3 regions of the Bacillus sp. ISL-77 genome follow, and region 3 is predicted to be linked to each of the others. Evidence: riboswitches for the same ligand, from Rfam matches in the RefSeq annotation. Region 3 holds a riboswitch; each other region holds the start of a gene.
What was found. Region 3 has a riboswitch for cobalamin ahead of J7E77_RS00970 ((2Fe-2S) ferredoxin domain-containing protein). Riboswitches for the same ligand answer to the same signal wherever they lie in the genome.

Region 1: it holds a riboswitch for cobalamin, as region 3 does, so the genes downstream of both, metE (5-methyltetrahydropteroyltriglutamate--homocysteine S-methyltransferase) here and J7E77_RS00970 ((2Fe-2S) ferredoxin domain-containing protein) in region 3, are expected to answer to the same signal.
Region 2: it holds a riboswitch for cobalamin, as region 3 does, so the genes downstream of both, J7E77_RS12705 (ribonucleoside-diphosphate reductase subunit alpha) here and J7E77_RS00970 ((2Fe-2S) ferredoxin domain-containing protein) in region 3, are expected to answer to the same signal.

The regions. Positions count from the first base shown of each region.
Region 1 is NZ_JAGGQY010000027.1:121,786-125,722, forward strand. It holds gene metE (5-methyltetrahydropteroyltriglutamate--homocysteine S-methyltransferase) at 1-1,813, opposite strand, end outside; cobalamin riboswitch at 2,073-2,253, opposite strand; gene rlmD (23S rRNA (uracil(1939)-C(5))-methyltransferase RlmD) at 2,648-3,937, opposite strand, start outside.
Region 2 is NZ_JAGGQY010000033.1:3,010-6,946, forward strand. It holds gene J7E77_RS12695 (VanW family protein) at 1-36, shown strand, start outside; gene J7E77_RS12700 (bifunctional metallophosphatase/5'-nucleotidase) at 140-1,897, shown strand; cobalamin riboswitch at 2,047-2,248, shown strand; gene J7E77_RS12705 (ribonucleoside-diphosphate reductase subunit alpha) at 2,380-3,937, shown strand, end outside.
Region 3 is NZ_JAGGQY010000002.1:181,967-185,903, reverse strand. It holds gene J7E77_RS00975 (VCBS repeat-containing protein) at 103-1,035, shown strand; cobalamin riboswitch at 1,327-1,515, shown strand; cobalamin riboswitch at 1,693-1,870, shown strand; gene J7E77_RS00970 ((2Fe-2S) ferredoxin domain-containing protein) at 1,997-2,380, shown strand; gene cobJ (precorrin-3B C(17)-methyltransferase) at 2,434-3,937, shown strand, end outside.

The DNA.
Region 1 (3,937 bases), on a different contig from region 3:
CATCCACTTGAATAATGGCAATGCCTGCATCTTCTAAAGCTTGAATCTCTTCTCTTAGTGCTAAGGCTAGTTGGTTGGCTACTTGTTCACGTGAAATATCATCGCGGACAAAAGACCAATTTAAGATTGTGATAGGACCTGTTAACATCCCTTTCACATACTTAGACGTTAATTGCTGTGCCGCTTCTACTTCCTTCACGGTCATTGGGGCTGTCCACTCGACGTCACCATAAATAATTGGTGGTTTGACACAACGTGAACCATAGGATACAACCCATGCTTTTTCTGTAAAGGCAAAACCTTCTAGCTTTTCTCCAAAGTACTCAACCATATCCGTCCGCTCAAATTCACCATGCACTAAAACATCCAGTCCTATTTCTTCTTGAATTTGAATCCAACGGGCTGTTTCACTTTTTAGAAACGCTGCATACTCAGCGTCTGTAATTTCCTTTTTACGCCATGCTGTACGTGTCCGTTTTACTTGATCTGACTGAGGGAAGCTGCCAATGGTTGTGGTTGGGTAATCCGGTAAATGTAATGCCTCTTTCTGCAAAGGCTGGCGTTCGTTAAACGTCAATGGACGGGTAAAATGCTCTGGCTTTACTTGTGATACCAGCTCTTTCACACGTGCATTTTTCCTCGCCTTATGCTGCTCTAATGCTTCAGTCGCTATCATACTTTGTGATACGCTCTTATTTCCAGTCCAGTTCTCGTCACGAAAATAGGATGTGATATGTGCTAACTCAACAATTTTCTCATCGGCAAATGACAAAGCATTTGTTAATGTCGCATCTAGACGCGTTTCAGCCTTCGTCGTCACAGGTACATGCTGTAAACTACATGAAGACTGAATCCAAGCTTCTTTTACCCCGCTTAATGATAAAATAGCTTTTGTATTCATTGCTTTTTCAGCCAAATTCGCCCGCCAAATATCACGTCCATTTACGATACCAATTCCTAATACTTTGTCTTGTGGGAACCCGTGTTTTCGAAGTGAAGCCATATTCTCTTCGGCACCATGTATGAAATCAAGACCAATCCCTGCAACAGGTAATTGAGACAGCTCTTCATACGCTGATAGTCCTTCAAAATAGGTTTGCAACATGATTTGTGCAGCCGGTACTTCTTCTGCTAACTGTTTGTAAATTTCTTGCACTAGTTTTACATCATCTGCTGTTAGGGAAAGGGTTAGTGCTGGTTCTTCCACTTGAATCCACTGTGCCCCAGCCTCTACAAGTTGCTGGAATACTTGAGCATATAACGGTAAGAGTTTTAAAATAAACAATGCTTTGGTTTTGGCATCGTATCCTTTCGTTAATTTAACAAAAGTAAAAGGACCGATTATTGTAGGCTTTGTAATAAGACCTAATTCCTCTTTGGCCTCTTCAAAATAATCTAAAATGTAGTTTTTGGTTAATTGTAATGACTTGCCTTCATACTCAGGTACAATGTAGTGATAGTTTGTGTTAAACCACTTTGTCATCTCACAAGCCACAACATGGCTTGCCCCACGGGCCATTTCATAATAAATGGTTAGATCGACTTCACTACCTGTCCACTTATAACGATTTGGGATCAATCCGAACATTGCCGCATGGTCAAGCATACGGTCATAAATGGTAAAATCCCCAACTGTTAGTAACTCTAAGCCTAATGATTGCTGGCGCTTCAAATTATTCAAGCGATTCGTTTTCATCTCGAAAATAAATTGCTCCTCTGATATCGCACCCTTCCAAAAAGATTCTACACAACGTTTCCACTCCCGATTATCACCAATGTACGGGTAACCAATAGCAGTACTTACTAAATTCATTTTACATTCCTCCTGTTTTAAATTTACATATTCCCAAATAGAACAAAAGGCGCTGGAGCTGGATTCAGAGAACTAGTTCACGTTATCCAAAATAAATGATTTGATAATCTCCTATACAACAAAAAAGCCATCTCCACAAAATGGAAATGGCTTTACAATCAAGTTAAAGGTATGCTTATAAAAATATGCATAAACATCGCTGCTCATAACTCGTTTGTCGTACAAATGACTGTCACCACCTATTTCCACGTAGGTATCTGGTGTGTACTAGAATTTGGCAGGTCTCCTGGCTTATCATCATTGCTCCTCACACCTTCCCATCATTTGACAGTGGTATTTGTGATTCACTCCGATTTACAGTTGCGGGACAGCGACGGAATTACACCGTTCTTCCCTTTTAAGCCAAGCCTTAGCTTGGCACCAATTCTTACACGATATGTAATTTTCACTAACTATAGCATATTAATAATATGAAGTACATAATTTTCTGAAAAGTATTCAGCATGATTATATGGTCATATCAAGATGTTGCTGGGTTATACATCCTTTTATTTCTTTTGGTCACTTTGTTTGCTGGGTACTTACCACAAAAAAGCATCAGGGTTTCGAAAAAAGTCCCACCGAATCATGGCAATGATCTTTACGGTTATATTTCTAGTCCATATGCTTATTCCTGTTTGATATTTAAAATCCACATTAATGTATAAAAAATCTGTCAATCCCCGAAGTTTGTATAATTTTGTTAATTATATAAAAGGGCTAGATGCCATTGGCTGGTTTCTCCCAGACAGCATCTAACCCACTATTCATCTTAGTCCCTTTATCCAGTGTGATTTAAAGGTTTTTTAATACAATCTTCGCGACCGCTTCCACATGCGTGGTCATCGGAAACATATCGACCGGCTGCACTTCCACCGTTTTGTATCCTCCGTCCTCCAATATCCGTAAATCTCTTGCTAGGGTGGCTGGATTACACGATACATAAACGACCTTTTTCGGTTTCATCTCAATAATGGTCTGCAGCAAGGCCTCGTCACAGCCTTTGCGCGGCGGGTCAACAACCAAAACATCGGCGACATTACCTTCCTTATACCACTTTGGTATAACAACCTCCGCTTCCCCTGCAGCAAACTCTGTATTCGTCATCTCATTTAACGCTGCATTCCGCTTAGCATCCTCTATTGCCTCTGGAACAACTTCTACGCCGAATACTTTCCTTGCTTTTTGTGCTAAAAATAGAGAAATCGTTCCGATTCCACAGTAAGCATCAATGACGCTTTCTTCACCGCTAAGGTCCGCATATTCAAGCGCCTTATCATATAACACCTTTGTTTGAACAGGGTTTACTTGGTAAAAGGACAGTGCAGAAATGGCAAATTTCACATCCCCGATATAGTCATAGATGACTTCATTCCCCCACCAAACTGTCGTTTTTTCCCCCATGATGACGTTTGTGCGCTTCGAATTGACATTATGGACGATTGACTTTACCTTCGGGAGCCGCGCAACAATTTGCTCAACCAGCTGATTTTTCTGAGGAAGATCCGCCGTCCTCGTGATAATTACTACCATGAGCTCTCCCGTCTGCTGACCATAACGAGCCATAATGTGTCTGAGTACACCTTTATGAGATTCCTCGTGATACGCACGAATCCCTAGCTCGCTGCATATTTCCTTTACCGTCTGAACCGCTTCATTAATTTCAGGCAATTGAATGACACTCTCATTCGTATCAACAATTTCATGGCTCCTCGGTCTATAGAAGCCAGCAATCAATTTGCCGTCCTTCTCTCCAACAGGTACCTGGGCTTTGTTGCGGTAATGCAAGGGATGGTCCATCCCCAGAATCGGATGAACAACAACATCCTCCAGTTTACCGATCCGTGTGAGCACCTGACGGACCTGGTTTTCTTTATATTTCAGCTGACCTTCATAGCTGATGTGCTCGAGCTGGCAGCCGCCAAATTTATGGATATCACCGCTCTCAATATCGACTCGGAACGGGCTTTTTTCATAAAGCTCGACCAATCGCCCAAAGCCGTACCCTTTGCCTGTCTTAATCACCTTCACTTTTGCCTTTTCGCCCGGCAGTCCGTTCGAGACAAATAACGGGTACCCATCAAC
Region 2 (3,937 bases), on a different contig from region 3:
TCCTCAACCTACCAAAGTCTGATAGTCAAACAATAATGAGTGTCAGGCACCAAACTTCTTTGGTGCCTTTTCTGCATATTCCTAACCTACAAGGAGAAAAATACCTTTGGTTCTTTTAGAAAATTGTAGGAGGAATAGTATGAAATTGTTTCAAAAAACGCTTCTTTCCTTAACGATCCTAGCACTGGTGGCGATAACGGGATATCAAAGTGCTTCAGCTCGTGCCCTAAGGGATATGGATAATCAATTTCAAACTGTTACTAAGCCTCAAGTTGTAGAGGTTAGCAGACAGAAACCAACTATAGGAAAAGATCAAGGGTTATCTGAAGAATATCATGGACATAAATCCAACCGTCCAGAAACGGTCAATCCCAAAAAGGGAAAGCCACCGGCCGCAAATAATCGTTTCATTCAGGTCCAACTATTAGGGATTAATGACTTGCATGGCCAATTAAATGTGACTCGGAAAGTTAACGGGAAACCGGCCGGTCGGGTCGATTATTTAGCAGCCTATTTAAAACAGCGTGAAGCAGAAAATAAAAATACGCTATTGGTTGAAGATGGAGACATGGTTGGGGCCAGCCCTCCAATTTCGGCCCTTTTACAGGATGAACCAACAATCGAGATCTTGAACAAACTGGGTTTTGACATCGGTACTGTTGGTAATCATGAATTTGATGAAGGTTTAACGGAACTGATGCGCCTCATAAAAGGGGGAACACATCCGAAAACTGGCAATTTTGCAGGTTCAAACTTCCCATGGATTGTTGCCAATGTAGTCAATGAGAAAACAGGAAAAACGATTCTGCCTCCTTATCAAGTGATCAAAGTAAATGGGATGCCCATTGGTTTTATCGGTGTGGTAACTACTGAGACTCCAACGCTTGTTGTCCCTAGCGGCGTGGCAGGATTAAAATTCACGGATGAAGTAGAAGCAATTAATCAGAATGTAGCGGAGTTGAAAAAACAAGGGGTAAAGTCGATTGTCGTTTTAGCCCATAACCCAGGCACTTCAGGTACAAACGGAGAAAATCCAGCAGGGCAGCTTGTCGATATCGCAAACCGGGTCGACGATGAAGTGGATATCATCTTCGGCGGCCATAACCATGCCTATATGAACGCAACGATTGACAATAAACTAGTTGTTCAATCCTATTCCTATGGAACTGCTTTCTCTGATGTTGATCTTGAGATAGATCCTAAAACAAAGGATATTGTCTCAAAAAGAGCTGAGATTGTAACTACCTTTCAAGAAGGAATCGAGCCCGATCCCGAAATTAAGAAAATGATAGAAGGATATGAAGCAAAAATAGAACCGATAGTTAATCAAGTTGTTGGCTCTTCATCTGAAAGTCTGACGGCCAAGCAAAATGAAAATGGTGAGTCAGTGCTTGGCGATTTCATTGCGGATGCACAAAGGAAAGCGTTGAATACCGAATTAGCCTTTATGAATCCTGGCGGCATTCGAGCCGATATTGATCCTGGCGATATCACCTGGGGAGAAATTTACACGGTACAGCCCTTTAATAATGACCTTGTCAAAATGTCGATGACGGGACAGCAAATCCGAGAATTGCTCAACCAGCAGTGGGGGGCAACAAAAACGAACATGCTGCAGATTTCTGGCTTAAGCTATACTTGGGATCCAAATAAACCAGCAGGGCAAAGGGTAGTGAGCACCAAGCTTCCAGATGGCACGGAAATGGATCCTAATAAACCCTATTCTGTGACAGCGAATATTTTTCTTTCTGGAGGCGGAGATGGATTTACTGTATTTACTCAAGCTAAAAACAAAGAAGTCGGACCCGTTGACCTTGATGCATTAGTTAACTTCAGTAAAGCCCAGCCAAAACCGTTCACTTATGGCATTCAAAATAGAATACAAAGGGTTCAGTGACATCCTTGGTGTTTTAAAAAAAGGTGTCAGGCCAGATAGGTTTCATTTTTATTTAATAATAGACTTGAATTATTTTGGTGACTATACTATTATTTAAATTAATCGATTCACTATATATTGTTTCAATAAATAATAATCAAACTATATATTGTGTTAACCTTAAGAGACGATGCCATTGTGGCTTAATAGGGAATCTGGTGTAAATCCAGAACTGCCCCCGCAACTGTAAATGCTGACGAAATGAGCAAACCACTGTATAAGAAATGTCTAATCTATTAGGTACTTATATGGGAAGGGTTCAAAGTAGGAAGAAGCATGAGTCAGGAGACCTGTCTTTCTTAAGATGTTTCAACTTCTTCGGGGATTGAGAAGATGAACGGTGGCGACAGGAGGCATTGGATTTTTTTATTCCTTTTGTAGTGTATCGTTTCATCCGCTCAATTACCGTTGAGCGGATTTTTTTTATTATAGGGGGAAATGTAATGATAACTAAGGAGATTCAAGCAGAACTTAATTACGTATTAGAATCTATTAATCAAGTTTCAGAAAAATATCAGATAGATACTACGGAGCTTAAAGAGCAAATTAGTAAACTGGATGAAACAGAGGGGGAAGCTAATCACCAAGCCTTATTATATGCTGTGAATCAAATTGCAATAGACCAACCAAATTGGACATTTGTCGCTGCCCGTTTATATCTGAATGAATTATATAGAAAGTCAGCAAAAAATCGAGGCTATAATCGTTCTTTAAAATATGGAGATTTTTATAGATTAATAAAAGAATTGACTGATACCGGGATATATTCTCATAATTTACTTAGCTTATATAGCAAAGATGAAATCGAGCAACTAGCAAAAGAGATAAATCCAGATAAAGATTTATTATTTAATTACATAGGGTTATTTTTACTGGCGGATCGCTATCTGGCTCAAGATCATAATAGAAATGTATATGAACTCCCGCAGGAGAGGTTCATGATTATTGCCATGACGATTATGAAGGATGAAAAGAAGTCCATCCGCTTCCAACTTGTAAAGGAAGCGTATTGGGCACTTAGTAATTTATATATGACGGTTGCTACCCCCACTTTAGCGAATGCAGGCAAAAGCTTTGGTCAGCTTTCCTCCTGCTTTATTGATACAGTAGATGATTCCCTTGATAGCATCTATTTAAATAATTGGGATATTGCTCGACTAAGCAAGGATGGCGGTGGTATAGGGATTTATTATGGTAAAGTTCGTGCCCTTGGTTCCGATATTAAGAAATTCAAAGGAAACTCTTCCGGAATTGTGCCATGGATTAAATTGTTAAATAATACAGCTGTCAGTGTTGATCAGTTAGGTCAACGGCAAGGTGCCATTGCGGTTTACCTAGATTTATTTCATAAAGATATCATGAACGGTTTTCTCGATTTGAAAACCAATAATGGGGATGAACGCCGTAAGGCCCATGACATTTTCACGGGTGTCACGATACCAGACCTATTTATGAAAAAATTAGAAGAGAAAGATGAGGATGGAAGAAGTATTGGGCAGTGGCATACATTTTGTCCCCATCAAGTAAAACAATTTATGGGCTGGAAGGATGAAAAAGGGAACCTTCTCGGACTTGAGGATTTTTATGATGAAACGGATGTTAAATTCTTTACCGAGAAATATGAAGAGGCCGCAGGTAACCCGCTTCTTCCTCGTAAAACCTACCGTGCCATGGATATTATGACACGAATCATGGTTGCTCAATTAGAAACAGGAACACCATACATGTTCTATCGTGATGAAGTAAACAGGCAAAATCCGAATAAGCATGTATTGGGTAAGGGCCGAACTTCTATTTACTGCAGTAATTTATGTACAGAAATTGCTCAAAATATGTCCGCAACGACGATTGTAAACGAATACCAGAATGAAGAGGGCAATATCGTGATAATTCGGAAGCCTGGTGATTTCGTTGTTTGTAATTTATCGTCTATTAATCTGGCAAAAGCAGTCCCTGCAGATGTTTTAGAGCGTTTAATTAGGATCCAAGTAAGAATGCTCG
Region 3 (3,937 bases):
TGGAACCTACGAGACGATAACCTATGGAAAACGGACCTTGGAATGCTCCTGTGAATTCGTACATAAGTATATATGGAGAATAATAAGACAGGTGGGTTGTAAATGGACACCAATGACTTCAATAAAGAGCTCCATCATTATTACACAAAAATACGTGAGACGAATCATCCCTATTATTGGTACTGTTTGGCTAAAACGCAGTCAAGAGCTGGATTAACAAATGAAGCACTGCAAACAATTGATCTGGCTTTGTCCTTTCCCAATCCTTATCCTTCAAAGCACAAACTTTTTGAAATACGGGCCGGACTGCAATCAGCTGATTCAAGACAGATAGATACTAATAGTCCAGCCATCGTAACAGTAAAGAGGGGTGATATTGACGGAGACGGGATAAAGGATAATGTTTATCTTACGGCATATAAAACTCCTGATAGTCCATTTTGGAAAGATATCACATTGGTTGTCCAAAATGGGAGAACACATCACTATGATCACATCCATTTTAAAAATAACTCAGGATACAACCCCACACTTTTTCTAGGTGATTTGACAGGAAACAAGGGGGAAGATATTTTAGTGGTTATTGATACCGGAGGAAGCGCCGGCACGGTTTATGCGTATATCTTTTCTTATATGAACGGTCAAATTAGACAAATATTTGATTCAGATGCATTCAATGATTCCTATAAGTACGATGTGACATATGAAAATCAATACAAAGCAAAGGTAATCAGTTATCGTCTCAGAGAAAAGTATATTCTTGACCTTATTTATAAGGGGAAGGAATATTTATCGGAAATCTATAACCCCCAAGGAATATTAAGGGCTCCTATTAATGGGTGGGTGAATCCTTTGTCTGGTTTATACCCGATTGATTTTAACAGGGATAATAGATATGAACTCGAAGCGTATCAAAGGATAGCTGGCAGGTATAATGCGGACAGTCTGGGATATGTACAAACTGTATTGAAATGGAATGGTCAGGAGTTTGGACATGACAGACAGACAGTGGCCACCTTTGGTGGGGAGATGTAACAATTGGACCTTTTAATAAAAGAAATGAACAAATATTTTTTCACCTAACATAAGAGGCCTAATGGAATAATTGTTAATCAAAAATTAGCTAGGGTGTCCTTAAAAATAGGGAACCCTTTTGTAATCAGAAAGGAATAAAAATTTTTAATTTTAAACCATCGTTTTATCGAGCCTTTCAAATCCGATAGCTATGCCGATCCCCTAAAATAATATAAGGGAATTAAAAAAGCACTTGAAATATTCTATTTGTTAGACTAGTATAATTATTATCTCTTAAAATTACATATGAATTTGTTAATTATTAGTTAAGATGCCTTAGGGCTTAATAGGGAATCTGGTGAAAGGCCAGAACTGTCCCCGCAACTGTAAGTGTGGACGAAATAGACAAACCACTGGACCGTTTATTTATTGACGATTCGGGAAGGGTCTAAAGTAGGAAGAAACACAAGTCAGGAGACCTGTCTTAGCTTTTTAAGTTTCGATTTCTTCGGGGGTTGAGAAGATGGAACGTTTGGACAAAAAGGATTATTTATTAACTTTCTTTGTGCTGACGTTTTATCCGTTCAACTAATGTTGAACGGATTTTTTCGTTTTGATGATTCTAAATCATTTTTAATTCTCATAGTTTAGCTTTAGAAGGAACAAGCCTTTTTAACAATTGAATAGATTAGGATAGGTGCACGAATATGTGCTTAATAGGGAAGTACGGTTTAAATCCGTCACGGTACCCGCCACTGTATGGGGAGTTCATTGCAGATGTCACTGAAGGAATTCGGGAAGACGCAATGGAATGATGAACCTAAGTCAGGAGACCTGCCTTTACCTAATAACTTCCATCAACCTACGGGAACATAGGGAGAAGTGCTGAACATACACCGCTATTTTTTTGTGTGTATATATTCTGCACCCCTATGTCATAGGGGTGCTTTTTTTACGTAAAAAACGAAAAGGAGAGTGTGACATGACTACTTGGAATTTACAAGGGACGAAACACCATGTTTTCATTTGCAACGGCAGCAGCTGTATGAGAAAGGGTGGGGAGGAAGCGACACAAGCGATTCGGAATGAAATCACCAATTTAAACTTAGATTCACTCGTACATACAACAAGAACGAGATGCAATGGGAGATGTAAGGACGCTCCCGTTGCTATCGTTTATCCAGACGGGACCTGGTATAAAAACGTGACGCCAGAAGTGGGAGCTACGATTGTAAGGCGTCATCTGGCGGAAGGTCATTGCCTTCAGGAGCATGCGATCTATGAATATTCCGAAGAAGGATTCATACAGCCAGAAGGGTCGGAATGCATCGAAGGAGTACAAAAAGCTGTTAAAGAAAAGATTTAACAGCGGATAGTATCTGGATTCTAGTTTGAAATTTTGGAAGGTGGCGTAATAGTGTGAAAGGCAAATTATTAATTATTGGTTTTGGCCCCGGTGATGAAAAACATATCACCGGACGGGCAAAAGAAGCCATCGAAGAAAGTGATATCATCATCGGCTACAAAACCTACGTTGATTTAATCAAGGGATTAATAGCTGGAAAGCAAATCATCAGCACAGGAATGACAGAAGAAGTGAGCCGGGCCCAGGAGGCAGTGAAACAGGCCGAACTCGGTTACACGGTAGCCGTCATTTCAAGCGGTGATGCCGGTGTATATGGAATGGCAGGACTGGTTTACGAAGTGCTAATCGAAAAAGGCTGGAAAAAAGACTCAGGGGTAGAAGTGGAGGTGGTCCCTGGCATTTCTGCCATCAACTCCTGTGCTTCTTTATTAGGCGCGCCGGTCATGCATGATGCCTGTACGATCAGCTTAAGTGACCATTTGACACCTTGGAGCTTGATCGAGAAACGAATCGAAGCGGCCGCTCAAGCTGATTTTGTGATTGCCTTATATAATCCAAAAAGCGGGAGAAGAACACGACAGATCATGGAAGCACAAAAAATTCTACTAAAATATCGCTCGCCAGAAACCCCTGTAGGATTGGTAAAGAGTGCTTACCGTGATAGTCAAAAGATCGTCTTAACCAATTTACAAGAGATGCTAGATCATGAAATTGGAATGTTAACCACCGTTTTAATTGGCAACTCTTCAACATTTTACTACGACGGCTTGATCATCACTCCGCGCGGTTATCAGCGGAAGTATACATTAAATCAGGCAATACAGCCGTTGAAACCGCATCAACGTTTGCAAAAGGAAGCCGAACCATGGGCACTGGAGCAAACAGAAGAAGTAACACCGGTGCACAAAAAACTAGTCACCCCAACCTCAGTGAAAGAGTCGCCAAGAGAGCTGGCTGAGGAAGCCTTGCAAATGATCCTTGGTGAGAACGATGGCCTATCCCAAGGTTTAATGGTGAAGCAAGACTTTCAATCTATTTTTGAGGTAGCGGTCAGCCCTGGTGTCGCCAATAAAAAATTTACCGCGACTCAGATGGTCATTCTTTCCGAAATTGTCGGAGAAGAAGGTGTCATGGAATACACACAAGACCATTTTATGAAGTTGCAAATTTTAACCTCTAAGCCTGATGAGATTGTTGAAAAACTAGCGGCGGCCAACTTTTTGATTGCTCCTGTTGGTGACGTATTAACCGTAAAAGCCTGTGATTTTTGTGACGGAGAAAAGAAGGATTCCATCCCTTATGCCGATGAGCTGCAGGAAAGACTTGGCGGCATTGAACTCCCCAAAGAATTGAAACTTGGTGTGAATGGCTGCGGTATGGCCTGTTATGGAGCCGTAAAAGAGGATATTGGCATTGTCTACCGTAAGGGAGCGTTTGATTTATTTTTAGGGGCAAAGGTAGCCGGAAGAACGGCACATCCCGGCCAAATCGTAGCGGAAGGAATCGCACCGGACCAAATTGTCGGGGTCATAGAGGGGATTGTTCAAGAGTACAAAC